2 regions of the Methylophilus sp. OH31 genome follow, and region 2 is predicted to be linked to the other one. Evidence: predicted binding sites of a transcription regulator. Region 2 holds the regulator's gene; the other holds the start of a gene.

Region 1 (8,479 bases), on a different contig from region 2:
GTTGCCACACATCCACCCAGGCATGCGTTTGCATCAGGTTGCCGTTTTCGGTGAACAGATAACCGCTGACATAACGTGCGGGCAGCCCCAGGCTATGGCAACAGCCAATAAAAGCATGCGCATGGTCCTGGCAAACCCCTTTGCCAAGCCTGAAGGCCTCGGCTGCCGAGGTGTCGACCTGGGTCGCACCTGTGATGTACTCCATCTGCGCACGCAAAGCCTGCATCATGTCTGGCAGTGGCGCATCGGCAAAGCGTTTGGCAAATGCAATCATGGCGGCATCGGCCTGGGTGAGGGGCGTATCACGCAGGTAAATGTCTAATGGGAGTGTGTGCTCAGGCGGGGTGCTTGCAACCCCGGTTTCCACTTCGCCACATACGGCGATGAGCAATTCATTATGCGGCTGGTCGATGACCAGGGTATGCGCCAGATTGCCAAAGGCATCCTCAAACGCAGCTAGCTGCCCGTTGACCTTGATCTGCCAATGCTTGACCTGCTGCCCGTGACCATTGCGTGGCGTCAGGCGCAATTGCTGAATAGTGTATTGCGCCATGTCACTGAAAGCATAGTGGGTCTGGTGTTCAATATTGAGCAGCATATGTGTGGTGTGCCAAAGTGAAAAAGCGCAGCGCTGTGTTAAACAGTCTGCGCATGAGGGGGTTCATGGCAATCTATTGTCGTTGTCAGGCCGTCGCACTTAAAAAATTGCGTTGTATTTCTTCACCGAGTTTGCGGTTGGCCAGAATAAATTCATCCAAAAAGTGGTGTACGCCATCTTTCAAAATATCCAGCATGCGGCCGTAGTGCAGCCTGGCATGCATTTGGCCTGCCAGACGCTCGGCTTCAGTCTGGCGGCTACCAGCCACTTGCCGCAAAATCGGCATGATTTCGGCGTAGCAGGCATGCAGTGAGCGTGGCATGTCTTCGCGCAAAATGAGCAATTCAGACACTTTCATCGGTTCAATCGCATCGCGGTAAACTTTCTGGTAGGCCTGGAAAGCCGACACCGAGCGCAGCACGGCACTCCATTCGTAATAATCCACCGCGCCGTCATTCGCTTCCTGCATGGGGATTAAAAATTCATACTTTACATCGAGCAAACGCGCGGTATTGTCAGCACGTTCCATAAAGGTGCCCAGGCGTACAAAGCTGAATGCTTCATCGCGCAACATGGTGCCAAAGCACACGCCACGGAACAGATGCGAACGACTTTTGACCCATTCACAAAACTCACTCAAGCCAGTCTGTGTCAGATCCTGCTTGATATATTGGCCAAACTCCAGCCACAGCGTGTTCATGTTTTCCCAGGTTTCGGTGGTCATGGCCACGCGCACAGCGCGGGCATTTTCACGTGCGCTGCGCAACGAGCTGTAGATGCTGGAAGGATTACTGCTATCCATGACCAGATGTTTAATCACATTGGCGGCATTAAGTTCTTTGTAAGTTTTGTCATAAATATCGCGGATACCGGCAATTTCCAATACCGTATCCCACAGCTCTTCTTCATTACTGCTGTCGGAAGGCAGCAACGACATGTTGTAAGTCACATCCAGTACGCGTGCCACGTTTTCGGTACGTTCGATATAACGCGCCATCCAATATAAATGATCTGCGGTACGACTTAACATATGACAGCCTCTTGCGTTGTTTGTTGGGCAGCCATTTGCGACTGCGAGGTTTCTACACAGACATCATCACGCTCCAGCACCCAAGTGTCTTTAGTGCCGCCACCTTGTGAGGAGTTGACCACCAGTGAACCTTCCTTGAGCGCCACGCGCGACAAGCCACCTGGCACGACACTGACTGTTTTGCCCGAGAGTACAAATGGGCGCAGGTCGACATGGCGTGGTGCAATACCTTGATCTACCAGCGTCGGGCAGGTCGACAAGGCCAATGTCGGTTGCGCAATGTAATTGGCTGGTTTCGAGACGATGCGTAAACGGAATTCTTCAATTTCCTGCTTGCTGGCAGTGGGGCCGACCAGCATACCGTAGCCGCCGGAACCCTGGACTTCTTTCACGACCAGCTCGGGCAGATGATCCAGCACGTAGGCCAGATCATCTTCCTTGCTGAGTTGATACGTAGGCACGTTCTGCAGGATGGGAGATTCACCCAGGTAGAACTTGATCATCTCCGGCACGTACACATACGTCGCCTTGTCATCAGCAACGCCGGTGCCCACGGCGTTGGCTAATGTGACGCCACCATTGCGGTAGACGGAGAGCAGACCTGGCACGCCCAACAGGGAGTCGGGCTTGAACACCAGAGGGTCAAGGAAGTCGTCGTCGATGCGGCGGTAAATCACGTCCACCCTTTGCGGGCCTTGCGTGGTGCGCATGTAGACGGCGTTATTGCGGACAAACAAATCTTGGCCTTCCACCAGTTCGATGCCCATTTGCTGGGCGAGGAAGGCATGTTCAAAGTAAGCGCTGTTATAAGCGCCTGGTGAAAGCAGTACCACGGTCGGATCAGTGACGCCTGTTTGGGCCACCGAGCGCAAATTATTAAGTAATACGTGTGGATAATGCTCGACCGGTGCAATCGGATATTTTTTAAATAAATCCGGAAACAGCCGCATCATCATTTTGCGGTCTTCCAGCATGTAAGACACCCCTGAAGGGGTGCGCAAGTTATCTTCCAGCACATAAAACTGTGATTCACTGGTGCGTACCAGGTCGATACCGGCGACATGTGCATACACCTGGTTAGGCACATTGACGCCTACCATTTCCGGCCGGTATTGTGAGTTGCTTAAAATGCTGTGCGGGACAATGCCTGCTTTGATAATTTCCTGCTCATGATAAATATCATGCAAAAACATATTCAGTGCGCGCACGCGTTGCACGGCGCCTTTGGCTAGGTGTGCCCACTCGCTGGCGGAGATCATGCGCGGAATCACGTCAAACGGAATCAAACGTTCGGCACCATCCTCTTCGCCATAGACGTTAAACGTAATCCCAACCCTGCGGAACAATACTTCAGCTTCCGCTCGCTTGGCCGCCAGCTGTTGTGTCGGTACATCGCTTAACCAGCGGTTATACGCCTGATAGATGGCACGTACATTGCCCCCATAGCCCTGCATTTCATCAAAAAACTGTTTGGCCGATTGCGTCATGATGCTGGACCTTTGCCTTACTTGTAAAATTCAATTAAATAAGAGCAAGCCGTGTGCCAGCAAAGAATAGTGTTTTAAATCATATTGTTATTGTTTTTTAGCTGTTGCTACCAAAGCAAAATGCACCATTGCGGTGCGTTTTGGCGTCACGATTTTGGTGCAGTGCTGTTTTACATTTAAGCCGCTTACTCGATGTTCTGAATCTGCTCGCGCATTTGTTCGATCAGCACTTTTAGTTGCATAGACACTTGTGTGGTTTCGATGGCCACCGATTTCGAGCCCAGGGTATTGGCTTCGCGGTTCATTTCCTGCATCAGGAAATCCAATTTCTTACCCATGGCGCCACCGGCATTGAGGATGCGGTCCATTTCGGTGATATGGGATTGCAAGCGCGCCAACTCTTCATCCACATCAATGCGTTGCGCGTAAAGCACGATTTCCTGGCGCACGCGGTCGTCATCGGCCTGCATGGCTTCTTGCAGCTTGGCGGTCAGTTTTTCCTGGTATTGGCTCACCAGCGTCGGCAGCAGAGGTTTAACAATGCTGATTTGTTCACGCACGCCTTGCAGGCGATCGAGCAATACCTGTTTGAGCTTTTCACCTTCGCGCTGGCGAGCAGCAATCAGTTCATCAATGCCACGTGACAGGCCGTTTTGTACGCCTTGTGCCATGGCTTCGGCATCCACCGCTTCGGTTTGCAAGACGCCGGGCAGTTTGAAGACATCGACCAGGTTGATCGGTTGCGCTTGCGGAAAATGCTGTTGCAGGTCTTTGAGCGTTTGTGCAATTTGCGCCACCATGGCCGGGTTGAGCGCCAGGGTAGTGGCTGCGTTGTCACTTTTGAGACTCATACGGCATTCGACTTTGCCACGGCCGAGCCGGGTTTGTAGTTGTTCGCGTATCAGCGCTTCAAACTGGCGCAAACTGTCTTCAATTTTGACGTTGAGCTCGAGGTAGCGATGATTCACTGCGCGCAGTTCGATCAGCAACAGGCCGCCCGGAAAACGGGCTTCACTTGCGGCAAAGCCGGTCATGCTTAAAATGGGGTGTGCGTTTTTGGTTTCTTTTTCTGTGGTTTTGTTGGCAGTCATTATCGCGCTCCGGGCAAACTGGACGATTGTATCAAATGCGCTATCGATATGCGAAAATAGCATACAGATAAAAGAAACCCGGTTTGATGGCAGAGACGGCAAGCCACTTAATTCGGCGTTTCCCTTAATAAAAGCCATGATTGTGACGTTAAAGCGCTAGTGAAGCTTTCTAATAAATTCGATTTTGCCTTGCCGGTCGGCACTGCGCTGCATGACTACACCATTACACGGGTGCTGAGTCTGGGCGGGTTCAGTTTCGTCTATCTGGCGCAGGATCCGCAAAAAAATACCGTCGCCATCAAGGAATATATGCCAGTGACGCTGGCTGAGCGTGACGAGCATACGCATATCCGCTCCAATGGCAAAAATGAAGCTGCCTACAAACATGGCATGAAGTGCTTTTTTGAAGAAGGCCTGGCGCTGGCCAATATTGAGCACAAAAATATTGTGCGCGTGAAAAACTTCTTCCGTGCCAACAACACCGTTTACATGGTCATGAAGTATGAGCGCGGCAAGTCGCTGCAAGATTACATCATGGCCTTGTCGCAGCCGGTGCCTGAGAGTTTCCTGATCCGCATGTTTGTGGAGTTGCTCAATGGCTTGCGTGAAGTGCATACGCGCAAGTTGCTGCATCTGGATATCAAGCCCGCCAATATTTATATCCGCCTGGATGGCTCACCCATGCTGCTGGACTTCGGATCAGCGCGCCAGGCCTTGTCTGAGGTGACGTTGGCGCCGACTTACACACCGGGTTTTGCGCCGCCGGAGCAATACATAGACCGTAAGCACCTGGGGCCCTGGAGTGATATTTACAGCATAGGTGCCAGCATGTATGCCTGCTTGCAACGCGCATCGCCCATCTCGGCCAATGTGCGGCTGAAAGATGATACGCTGGTGCCTGCGATTGAGCTCGGTAAACAGATATACTCTGAAAAATTACTGGCGATTATTGATGAATGCATGCAGCTGGACTACCTGTTACGGCCGCAAAGCGTGTTCTCATTACAGAAAAAAATGATCGGCATCCGCGTGGTAGAAGATCCTCGTGGTTCGCTGGTGGATAAAATCATCAAGGTATTGAATAAACCGCTATGAAATTCACCATTGCACAAGGTAGCCGCCAGGGGCCGCGGCCTTACAATCAGGACCGGCTGGCCTATTCTTACCACCGGCATGCTATTTTCATGGTGCTGGCTGACGGCATGGGCGGACACCAGCATGGGGATGTGGCCGCCGAAATCGCGGTGAAAACCACGATAGAAGCCTTTCAGCGTGAGTCGCAGCCTTTGATTACCCAGCCTGCGCAGTTTTTGCGTGAGCAAATTGCCCGGGCGCATGATGTGATCGAAAATGTGCGTTTGCAAAAACGTTTGCTGGAATCGCCACGCACCACCATTGTCGTCGCACTGATCCAGCACAACAAACTGTTTTGCGCCCATGTGGGTGATTCCCGCTTATATCTCTATCGAAACGGCCTGGTCGAATACCAGACCGAGGACCACTCAGTCGTGCAATCGTTATTAAGAGAAGGCAAAATTACGGTAGATGAGATGGATCATCACCCGCACCGTAATAAAATTTATAATTGCGTAGGTGGAGAGCGCCCGCCCAAAGTAGAGCTGGCGGCGCCGATCCCGCTGCGCGAAGGCGATGTCATCATGCTGTGCTCGGATGGTGTATGGAACACCGTGCCAGATATCAGCATGGCGCAACATATGCTGGCCGCAGATATCAACGATGGCGTGAACCGCTTATTGGATGATGCTGATGCCGCCAGTATTACCGTCGGCGATAATATGAGCGCGATTGCTCTGCAGTGGGGACAGCGTGTGACCAGCCCGCTGACGATTTCAACACTGGATTTACCGGTAGACGTCACCACCACCATGATGAACGAAACCACGGCCCCGCCCAGCCAATATGCGCTGGATTTGACCGATGATGAAATTGAAAAGGCGATTGCCGAAATACAGGAAGCGCTGGGCAGAACCCGGCAACATATTAAATAACAGGAAGTTGTAAACCATGATCAGACCAAGCCAGCGCGCGAATGACCAATTGCGCGCCATCGAAATTATCCGCCACTACACCAAACATGCTGAAGGCTCAGTATTGGTGAAATTTGGCGATACGCACGTGATTTGCACTGCCAGCGTAGAAGAAAAAGTGCCTGGTTTTTTGAAGGGCAAAGGCCAGGGTTGGGTCACGGCTGAATATGGCATGCTGCCACGTTCAACAGGTAGCCGCATGGACCGCGAAGCCGCACGCGGCAAGCAAAGCGGGCGCACACAAGAGATTCAGCGCCTGATTGGCCGCAGCCTGCGCGCGGTGATTGATCTGCAAAAGCTGGGAGAGCGCACCATCCATTTTGACTGTGACGTCATCCAGGCCGATGGCGGTACACGTACTGCCAGCATCACCGGCGCTTATGTCGCCATGGTAGATGCCGTGGGCACCTTGCTGCAAAAAGGCCTGCTCACCGAAACGCCCATCAGAGACTCCGTGGCAGCAATCTCAGTCGGTGTCTATCAGGGCACGCCAGTGCTGGACCTCGACTATATCGAAGATTCAGACTGCGATACCGACATGAATGTGGTGATGACCGGCAACGGTGGCTTTGTTGAAATTCAGGGCACGGCCGAAGGTGAGCCATTTAGCCGCGATACCATGAACCAGATGCTGGACCTGGCTGCCAAAGGCATTCATGAGCTGGGCCAACTGCAAACCCTGGCATTGGCAAAATAACCATGGCCTTGCCATTTAATAAACTGGTCATTGCCTCTGGCAATAAAGGCAAAATCCGCGAGATTGCGCATGTGCTGGCGCCGCTGAATATCGACATCGTGTCGCAATCCGAATTCAATGTGCCGGAATGCCCTGAGCCTTATGGCACTTTTATTGAAAATGCCTTGGCTAAAGCACGCCATGCCAGCCAGCACACAGGCTTGCCCGCGCTGGCCGATGATTCTGGCCTGTGTGTCGATGCCTTGCAAGGGGCGCCAGGTGTGATTTCGGCGCGCTATGCCGGGCCGCAACCGGCCAATAGCCTGCTCACGCAAGATGAACGAAACAACGATAAACTGCTCACAGTATTGTCACGTATCAGCGAGCGCCAGGCGTATTTTTACAGCGTGCTGGTGCTGGTGCGTTCGCCACAAGATCCGCAGCCGATTATTGCCGATGGCCTGTGGCGTGGAGAAATTTTGCGCGAATTTCGCGGGTCAGAAGGCTTCGGCTATGACCCGCTATTTATGGACCTTGAAACCCGTAAAACGGTTGCCGAATTACCGCTGGAAGTGAAAAGCCGCATGAGCCATCGCGGTCAGGCTTTGGTAAAATTGCTGCAAGCCTTGGAAAGAGTCAGTGTATGAAAAACGAATGGCCAAAATGGGTACGCGATGACGGTTCGGTGGTCTCCTGCACCGAAAAGGTCAAAGTCATGGCCGAAAATTTTGATGAACTCAAGCAAATCGCGCAGGATGCCATGGAAGACGGTTTGCTGATGGAAGTCAGCGAAGAGCAGATGCGTGCTGCGTTGCATGCGCTCGTCGATACGCTGGTTAATCCTTACAACAAGCTATAGGCTTGCCAATATGGCAGGTCTCTCACCGCAGCAAATCCTTCACGACGTTTTCGGTTATAACCAGTTCCGCCACCAGCAGCAAGCCATCGTTGAGCATGTGATCGACGGGAGCGATGCGTTGGTGCTGATGCCTACGGGCGGCGGTAAGTCGCTGTGTTACCAGATTCCTGCCCTCGCACGCGAAGGCCTGGCCATTGTTGTTTCACCGCTGATCGCCCTCATGCAAGACCAGGTTGAGGCTTTGCAGCAATTAGGCGTCAACGCCGCCTTTTTAAACTCCAGTTTAAGCGCAGAAGACAATAGCCGCATTACGCGTCAAGTGCTCGCAGGTGACATAAAGCTCCTGTACGTCGCCCCCGAACGGCTCATGGTCGGCAGCTTTTTAAGCCTGCTCGACGAAGTGCATCAGCATGTGGGCCTGGCACTGTTTGCCATCGACGAAGCCCATTGCGTGTCTCAGTGGGGGCATGATTTCAGGCCAGAATATCGCCAGCTTACTGTGCTGCATGAGCGCTTTCCGCAAGTGCCACGTATTGCGCTCACCGCCACGGCCGATGCGCCCACGCGCGCCGAAATCATCAGTCAGCTCAACCTCGAAAACGCCGCCCAGTTTGTCTCCAGTTTTGACCGGCCGAATATCCGTTACCACGTCGGTATCAAGAATAATGCGCGCCAACAATTGCAGGCCTT
Region 2 (8,479 bases):
GGTCAAACGTGAAATAGCCATGTTTGCCCAGGTTGCGGATATCGATCACATCCGTGCCAAGGCTGCCCTTTAAGACGGGCAATTCAATTGCGGTACTGTCGTTGTCAAATGTAATGGTCGCTTTGGTAGCCATAACGCACTCTGTTTAAGTCAAGGTTGTCTAAATTATACGCAATCGTTTTTGAATATGGTGGCTTGTAAGGAAATGAGGGGAGAAAAGTTCAAAAATCGCCTTCAATCCTGCACCAGTTTAAATCAAACGTTGAGTGCATTCGCACTGCTTTAGGGTGTCTTAGTCCTAATTCGGATAAATCGCGCCTAATACCCGTGGCCCTGCTGCACCGGTGACGGCAGGCAGGTTGCCGGGTTGATGATCCACGCAACGTTGCGCCAGCCAGGCAAAAGCAACGGCTTCCACCCAGTCGACGCCAATTCCCAGGCTATCCGTGTGTTGCACTGGTCGGCCGCACAGGGTTTGTAACCTGTCTATCAAAGCAATATTGTGCGCACCGCCGCCACAGACATAAATTTCTGCGGCACCGCTACAATGCTGTTTCAAGGCATTGGCGATCGTCACTGCCGTCAATTCCAGCAGCGTACGGGCGACATTCTGTGGCGTGTCAGCATGGGCTTGCAGGTGTGCATGGAGCCAGGCCTGGTTAAACAGGTCGCGGCCAGTGCTTTTAGGGATGGGCAGGGCAAAATAGGCGTCAGCAAGTAAAGCGGCCAGCAAGGCTGGATTGACATCGCCACGTACCGCCCAGGCGCCACCAGCATCATAGCTCTGGCCTGTGTGCTGCAGGGTCCAGGCATCCATGAGTAAGTTGCCGGGGCCGGAATCAAAGCCAATCACCTTGCCGCTCACCGGCAAGTCGCTCAGGTTGGCGATGCCGCCAATATTCAAAATGACGCGATGTGTGTCAGGTGCTGCAAAGATTGCCTGGTGAAAGGCGGGCACTAATGGTGCGCCTTGCCCGCCAGCCGCAATGTCGCGGCTACGAAAGTCGCCGACTACGGTGATGCCAGTGCGTTCCGCCAGGCGTGCATGGTTACCCAGTTGCAAGGTATAGGCCTGGCCGTTGGCCAGATCAGGACAGTGGCGTATGGTTTGCCCGTGGCAGCCAATCGCCGTCACGGCTTCTGCCGATACATTGGCTGTTTGCAATAAGCCTTGCACTGCCGCTGCGTAGAGGTCGGCCAGCTGATTGGACACTATAGCGGCGGTATGTAATTCGTTGACGGCTGGCGTATGCAGATCCAGCAGGATTTGTCTGACATCCGCCGGATAAGGCAGGAAGTACTGGCTTTGTTGCTGCAGGTGCTCACCGTGTTGCGCGACTAGGACTGCGTCCACCCCATCCAGACTGGTACCAGACATCAGGCCGATAAACAGGCGCGTTTGAGTGGGTGGGGCAGAAAAATTCATAAGGCATAAGTGTAACACTGCTCATGCCTGGCTTACAGAAATGCATGGGATTACGTTAAAATAGCTGTTTTACTTTCATGACGAGGCGTGCGCAACGCGCGCCTCAAAAAAAGAACCTTTATGACAGACGTAAACCAAGCTTCAGTGACGACTGAAGCACTGAGTCCAGAGATTGTGAACGCACTGGCGATTATCAAGCGCGGTGCCGATGAACTATTAATCGAGCAAGAACTGATTGAAAAGCTGAAAACCGGCAAACCCTTGCGTGTGAAAGCAGGCTTTGACCCCACCGCACCTGATTTGCATCTGGGGCATACCGTGCTGATTAACAAATTGCGCCAGTTGCAGGATCTGGGGCACCAGATTCAATTCCTGATCGGTGACTTTACCGGCATGATTGGTGACCCGACGGGTAAAAGTACCACGCGCCCGCCGTTAACGGTCGAACAGGTGAAGGCGAATGCCGACACCTATTCCGAACAGGTATTCAAGATTCTGGACCCGGCCAAAACTGAGATTGTGTTTAACTCCAAGTGGTTAAGCGACCTCGGTGCCGCGGGCATGATCAGGCTGGCAGCCAGCCATACAGTCGCCCGTATGCTAGAACGCGATGACTTCTCCAAGCGTTTCAAAGGCAACCAGCCAATCGCGATTCATGAATTCTTGTATCCCTTATTGCAGGGCTATGACTCTGTGGCTTTGCAGGCCGATTTGGAACTGGGCGGCACAGACCAGAAATTTAACCTGCTCATGGGCCGTGAATTGCAAAAGCAGGCTGGCCAATCGCAGCAATGCGTGTTGATGATGCCGTTGCTGGAAGGCCTGGACGGCGTCAATAAAATGTCCAAGTCTTTGGGTAACTATATTGGTATCAGCGAAGCGCCTGAGACGATTTTCGCCAAAATCATGTCGATTTCTGATGAACTGATGTGGCGCTATATCGACCTGCTGTCATTTGCCACCCTGGAAACTATCGCCCAGTGGAAAGCACAAGTGGCTGCTGGCGACAATCCACGTAATATCAAGGTCGGTTTTGCACAGGAGATCGTTGCCCGTTTTCACGGCCAGGCGGCGGCTGAAAAAGCCCTGCAAGACTTCCAGACCCGTGCCAAAGGCGGGATTCCTGATGATGTGCCTGAGGTAGCAGTAGCGATTGATGGTGATAGCATCAGTATCAGCCAGTTGCTGAAACAGGTGGGCCTGGTGGAAAGCACCAGTGAAGCCATGCGTGCCGTGCAACAAGGCGGCGTGAAGCTGGATAGCGTAAAAGTTGACGATAAAAACCTGTCATTGGCAAAAGGGGTGACCGTGGTGGCACAAGTGGGCAAGCGCAAGTTTGCCAAAATCACCATCCAGTAAACAGGCGTTACCGATAAAAAAGGCCGCATTTGCGGCCTTTTTGTTTTACAGCGATTTGCGTAAATTGGCTGGTGGGATATTCAGCGATTCGCGGTATTTGGCAATGGTGCGGCGCGCAACCACAATGCCTTGCTGCGCCAGCGTATCGGTGATTTGATTGTCGGACAATGGTTTTTTCTGGTTTTCTTCAGCGACCATTTGTTTGATGAGCGCGCGAATGGCGGTGGCAGAACATGAGCCGCCTGCATCGGTGGCGACTGAGCTGCCAAAAAAGTATTTAAGTTCAAATACACCGCGTGGCGTGAGCATGTACTTATGTGTTGTCACGCGAGAAACCGTGCTTTCATGCAAGTCGAGCTCTTCGGCAATTTCGCGCAATACCAGGGGCCGCATGGCAATTTCACCATGTTCAAAGAAATTGCGCTGTCTGTCCACAATCGCTTGCGACACACGCAAGATGGTAGAAAAGCGTTGCTGGATATTTTTAATCATCCATTTGGCTTCCTGCATCTGGCTCTGCAGATATTGGCCGGAGCTTTCACGGTTGCGCTTGAGGATATCTGCATACAACTGATTGATACGTAGTTTGGGGATCACGCCATCATTGAGCGACGCCATCCAGATGCCTTTGATTTTTTTGACCACGACATCGTGCTGAATAAAGTGGTCATGGCTAAAGGTCGCAAACTCGTTGCCTGGCTTGGGGTTTTGCTGGCGAATCAGTTGTTGCGCGCCTTTGAGTGCAGCTTCGTCGCAAGTGAGTACCTTGCGCAATTTGACAAAGTCTTTGTTGGCCAGCAATGCCAGATGATCTTTGGCAATCGCCATCGCAATACGCAAATAAGGTGTCTCAGGCGGCAGTACTTGCAGTTGTAGCAAGATGCATTCACGCAGGTCACGTGCACCGACGCCGATCGGATCCAGGTTCTGGATCAATTTCAGTGCGGTTTCCAGCTCCAGTAACTCAATTTCCAGCTCTGGCGGCAACAGGTCGACAATCTCCTGTAGATCCTGCTCTAAATAACCATCATCGTTAATGCTGTCGAGCAAAAATTTCACCAGATCCATGTCACGCTTGGATAGATGTGCCAATTGCATCTGGTTGATCAGGTGTTCGCGCAGACTGATATTGTTGGCGTCCTGGCGAGAGAAGTCACTATCTTCATCATCGAGGTTGTTGCGGCCCGCTTCGTCCCAGTTGCTGGCACTGCCAAACTCTTCGTAGTCATCTTCAAACTCGGGCGGCGTGAATTCTTCATTCAGATTTGGTTGTTCGCCTTCAGTGCCGCTCGTTTCGTCACGTGGTTCATCACGCAGACTCTCTGCAGGGGGAGTGAGGTCGTTTTGGGTCGCGACATCAAATGAACTTGCATCCACCTGCTCTGTGTCTGTCGAGCTGGTGGCCAATGGCGAGTTATCTTCAAATTCTCCTTCTTCGCCATCTGCCATTTCCAGCAGCGGATTTTCCTGCAGGATGGTTTCCAGCTCCTGGCTTAACTCCAGCGTGGACAACTGCAACAGGCGGATGGACTGCTGAAGTTGCGGGGTGAGCGCCAGGTTTTGTGAGATGCGTAATTGCAGGTTTTGCTTCATATCAGGTTACAGCCTAAAATTCTTGCCCAGATAGACTTCACGTACGCCTTCGTTCTGAATGATTTCGTCTGGCGTGCCTGCGGCAAACACAGCGCCTTCATTAACGATGTACGCCCGGTCACAAATATCCAGGGTTTCACGCACGTTGTGGTCTGTAATCAAAATGCCGATATTCTGGCTGCTCAGGTAGCGGATAATTTTCTGGATCTCAATCACCGCAATCGGGTCAATCCCGGCAAATGGCTCATCCAGCAGGATGAATTTCGGGTCTGTGGCCAGGCAGCGCGCAATCTCTACACGGCGGCGCTCGCCGCCCGACAGGCTGACTGCCTGGCTGTGACGGATATGCTGGATATGTAATTGATCCAGTAAAGACTCCAGCCGCGCTTCACGCTCTTCTTCCGTGTAAGGGCGGGTTTCCAGGATTGATAAAATATTATCAGTCACCGTCATTTTACGAAAAATGGATGCTTCTTGTGGCAGGTAAGCCAGGCCCATGCGGGCGCGCTCGTGCATGGGCGCGCGGCTGACATCTGCCCCATTCAGCGTAATGCTGCCGTCGTCCAGTGCGACCAGGCCAACAATCATGTAAAAGCTGGTGGTTTTGCCAGCACCATTCGGGCCGAGCAAACCAATCACTTCGCCGCTGCGTAGCTCAAGTGTAGTGTTTTTAACCACGGTGCGTCCCTGATAGGCTTTTTTCAGGTGGCTGACACGTAAGTGGTTATGATCTGGTGAAGCTGTTGTCTGCATAAGGCCGGTCTTTAGGGTTGCGCTTTCGTAGGCTCATTAGTGGTGTCGGCGGGTGCCGGTTCCACTTTGATTTGCAGTGAGCGGTTCATGCGCAGCCCTTGTTGCGAGGTTGGCTTGTTATCAATCACAGGCGGCGTGGTTTTGTTCTTGGGCTGAATGGTCGCTTTGACGCGGCTACCGGCGGTACCATTGGGGTTAGCCTTGGTGCCGCCAATGACTTCGGCGTACTCTGCATTGGCGTCATAACTGATGTAGTCACCGGTGACCAGGTCTTCACCACGTTTGACCCAGGCGTTGGTGTATAGCTGTACCTTGTCCATGCGCGCGTTGTATTCAATACGCTGCCCACTGCCTTGCATCCATTCGTCTTTGCCAGTGCGTTTTTGCTTGAATGTGGTCGGGTTGCCGGTACAGGTGCTGTGCTGAAAGCCATCCTGGTCTTCACGCACAATCATTTTGTCGGCTTTGATTTGCAGGGTGCCCTGGTTGAGGATCACATTGCCGGTATAAATACTGATCTTTTTGGCATCATTCACAGTCACGGTATCCGCTTCCAGCTCAATCGGCTGGTCACGGTCAGACTCTTCAGCCAGCACGCTGGTTGACCACGATAGCAGTGCCCATAAGGTCAAGCAGGTGGCATAAAATAATGGCTTGTGCGTGTTCAACTCATTTCTCCAGAATCAACGACCCTTGTGATTGCCTGTTTTCGCCTTCGCTGCCGGGCTTGCAGTTTTTGCGACTGCGGGTGCGCGTACATAATGTACATGCACCCGGTTAAATAATTGCATGGTGCCTGCCTTGTTATCAAAACGCATGCCGGTACCTGTGATCACCGTCGCCGGTAGCTGGCGGATAGTGACCGGCAAATCGGTGTAAGCGAGGTCTGTATCCGGTTCCAGCGTTAAATGTTCGGTTTGCAACTGCATTTCAGGCTTGGCCAGCGTGCCCTGGCGTATGACCTTGACCTGCTTGCTAAACTCGACCAGTTTACCATTGGCTGACACTTTGCCGTGCTGGCCATGAATTTGCGTGTAAGGTTTATCCTGCCCAAACTGGGTGAAACGCGGGCGCTGTAATTCGGTATAGTCGTTATCCGGAAAATGGCGCATTTCTGCCGCAGCTAACACGTATTTGGTATTGCCAGTGGCGTCGGTACGCGTGCTGACAAAGTTATAGAGCATGTAGTCCGGATCGTGACGACTTAAGCGGCTCAAGCTCAGCGCCTGCTCCTGTACGGTCTGGTTAATCCAGAATGTCAGCAGCGCTAAAAACAGCATTAACGCAATTGGCAATAAGATGGGGTGTTTAAGCATGCGGGCGTTCCAGGGCGTCAGTGAACCTAAACGATTTTTGCCTTGAGTAAATCATGCATGTTAAATGCGCCCACTAATTGCTGCTGCTCGTTCACTGCCATAAACCCGTTAATTTTATATTGCTCCATCAGGTTGACTGCTTCAACCGCCATTTGTTGCATGCCCAATAAACGTGGCTGCGTATTCATGACCGTTTTGATTGATTGTTGCGTATCGGTGGCACCTTGCATAAACAGGCGACGCAAATCGCCGTCGGTGAATACGCCGATCGGGTGTTGTGCGCTATCGACAATCGCTGTAAACCCCATGCCTTTGCTCGAAATCTGTGCAATCGCTTCCTGTACGGTGCCATGCTCGCTGATAGCGGGGATCGCATCCCCCGTGCGCATGACATCTTTAATCCTTACCAGCAGCCGTCTGCCCAGACTTCCGCCAGGATGTGACCGCGCAAAGTCCTCGGCAGTGAATTCGCGCAAGTCGAGAACGCAGAGCGCCAACGCATCGCCCAAGGCCAGTGCGGCCGTCGTGCTGGCCGTGGGTGCCAGCCCCAGTGGGCACGCTTCGTGGCTAACTGCAGCACTTAAATGCACGTCTGACTCGCGCGATAGCGTGGACTCTTCGCTACCGGTAATGCTCAGAATACGCGCACCGATACGGCGAATGGCGGGCAAAATATTGATGATTTCATCACTTTCGCCGGAATTGGATAGCGCAATCACGACATCTTCAGCTGTGATCATGCCCAGGTCGCCATGGCTGGCTTCCGCCGGATGCATAAAGAACGCAGGGGTGCCCGTGCTGGCAAGGGTGGCCGCAATTTTACCGCCGATATGGCCGGATTTACCCATGCCAGTGACAACAATGCGGCCGCGACAGGCCAGAATCATGCTGACAGCGGCTTCAAATTCGCTGCCGATACGGTCGGCCAGTTGGCGGATTTCATCTGCCTCGTGCAGCAGTATGCCTCGTGCACGCGTCACGATGTCTGGACTTTTCACGAGGTGGACACCTGATTTTGCTGTGTTCATGGCGGGTTAGTATAGCAAGTGACGCCCCCGGCAAGAAAGCGAAACACAGCTTTTTTACGGATTTTTTATTAGCGGGCACATTTTTTGCATAAAATAGTGTTTTGTGGCAGGATGCATCATCCTGAAACGCGACTGTTTCAGGTTACATCACTGACGATACGTCATAATATATGGTTTGCTGGCAGACATTCATCTGCACGGCTTGACATTAATGCTTTAGAATTTTTGCATGTTTGATTCCCTGATCCATTTATTATTGTTGCTTACCAGCTCGGTCTTTGCCGTCGGCTTATTCCGCATCCTGGGTTTGCCAGCGATGCTGGCTTACTTCATGATCGGTATTGTGCTCGGCCCGCACGCCCTAGGCTTGCTGGAAGATGAAGAAACTGGCCGCCAGGTGGCCGAGTTCGGTATTGTGTTCCTGATGTTTAGTATCGGCCTCGAGTTCAGCCTGCCTAAACTCTATGCCATGCGTAAAACCCTGTTCGGCTTGGGTGGCGGCCAGGTAGTACTGACTTTGCTGGCCAGTCTGGTACTGGGCAAGCTGGCGGGGCTGAGCCTGACCTCGGCGTTCATTATTGGTGCCGCCATCACCATGTCTTCGACCGCCATTGTGTCCAAAATCCTGATGGAACGTGTCGATTTAAACTCCAGACATGGCCGCCTAAGTATCGGCGTGCTACTGTTCCAGGATTTGGCAGTGATCCCGATTCTGGTGCTGATCCAGACCTTAGGCTCACACAGCGATAACTGGCTGGATGTATTGGGACTGACTTTGTTCAAGTCCTCAATCCTGCTGTTTTTCTTGTTCAAGTTTGGTAAAAACATCCTCAACTTCTGGTTTGAGCTGGTTGCCAAGCAGCGTTCACGTGAGCTGTTTGTACTCAATGTATTGATGGTGACCTTGTTAATGGCAGCGGCCACTAACTTTGTTGGCTTGTCGTATGCCCTGGGGGCGTTTGTGGCGGGTATGCTGATTTCAGAAACCAAGTATCGCTACCAGG

What was found. The regulator sigma-54, encoded in region 2, starts transcription at its own class of promoters, with help from an activator protein. The targets are predictions, from matches to a motif close to TGGCACNNTTCCTGCT.
Region 1: OH31_RS07510 (circularly permuted type 2 ATP-grasp protein) is a predicted target of sigma-54. The motif match lies at 3,159-3,174, and genes of this name have one in related genera.

What each region holds. Positions count from the first base shown of each region.
Region 1 is NZ_BAUS01000004.1:197,366-205,844, forward strand. Features, by position in the region: gene OH31_RS07500 (transglutaminase family protein) at 1-598, opposite strand, end outside; gene OH31_RS07505 (alpha-E domain-containing protein) at 684-1,628, opposite strand; gene OH31_RS07510 (circularly permuted type 2 ATP-grasp protein) at 1,622-3,115, opposite strand; gene OH31_RS07515 (YicC/YloC family endoribonuclease) at 3,301-4,206, opposite strand; gene OH31_RS07520 (serine/threonine-protein kinase) at 4,366-5,301, shown strand; gene OH31_RS07525 (PP2C family serine/threonine-protein phosphatase) at 5,298-6,215, shown strand; gene rph (ribonuclease PH) at 6,232-6,951, shown strand; gene rdgB (RdgB/HAM1 family non-canonical purine NTP pyrophosphatase) at 6,954-7,577, shown strand; gene OH31_RS07540 (hypothetical protein) at 7,574-7,789, shown strand; gene recQ (DNA helicase RecQ) at 7,800-8,479, shown strand, end outside.
Region 2 is NZ_BAUS01000010.1:81,467-89,945, reverse strand. Features, by position in the region: gene gltA (citrate synthase) at 1-133, opposite strand, end outside; gene OH31_RS11970 (anhydro-N-acetylmuramic acid kinase) at 299-1,426, opposite strand; gene tyrS (tyrosine--tRNA ligase) at 1,547-2,785, shown strand; gene OH31_RS11960 (RNA polymerase factor sigma-54) at 2,831-4,378, opposite strand; gene lptB (LPS export ABC transporter ATP-binding protein) at 4,385-5,131, opposite strand; gene lptA (lipopolysaccharide transport periplasmic protein LptA) at 5,143-5,799, opposite strand; gene lptC (LPS export ABC transporter periplasmic protein LptC) at 5,815-6,447, opposite strand; gene OH31_RS11940 (SIS domain-containing protein) at 6,474-7,475, opposite strand; gene OH31_RS11935 (cation:proton antiporter) at 7,705-8,479, shown strand, end outside.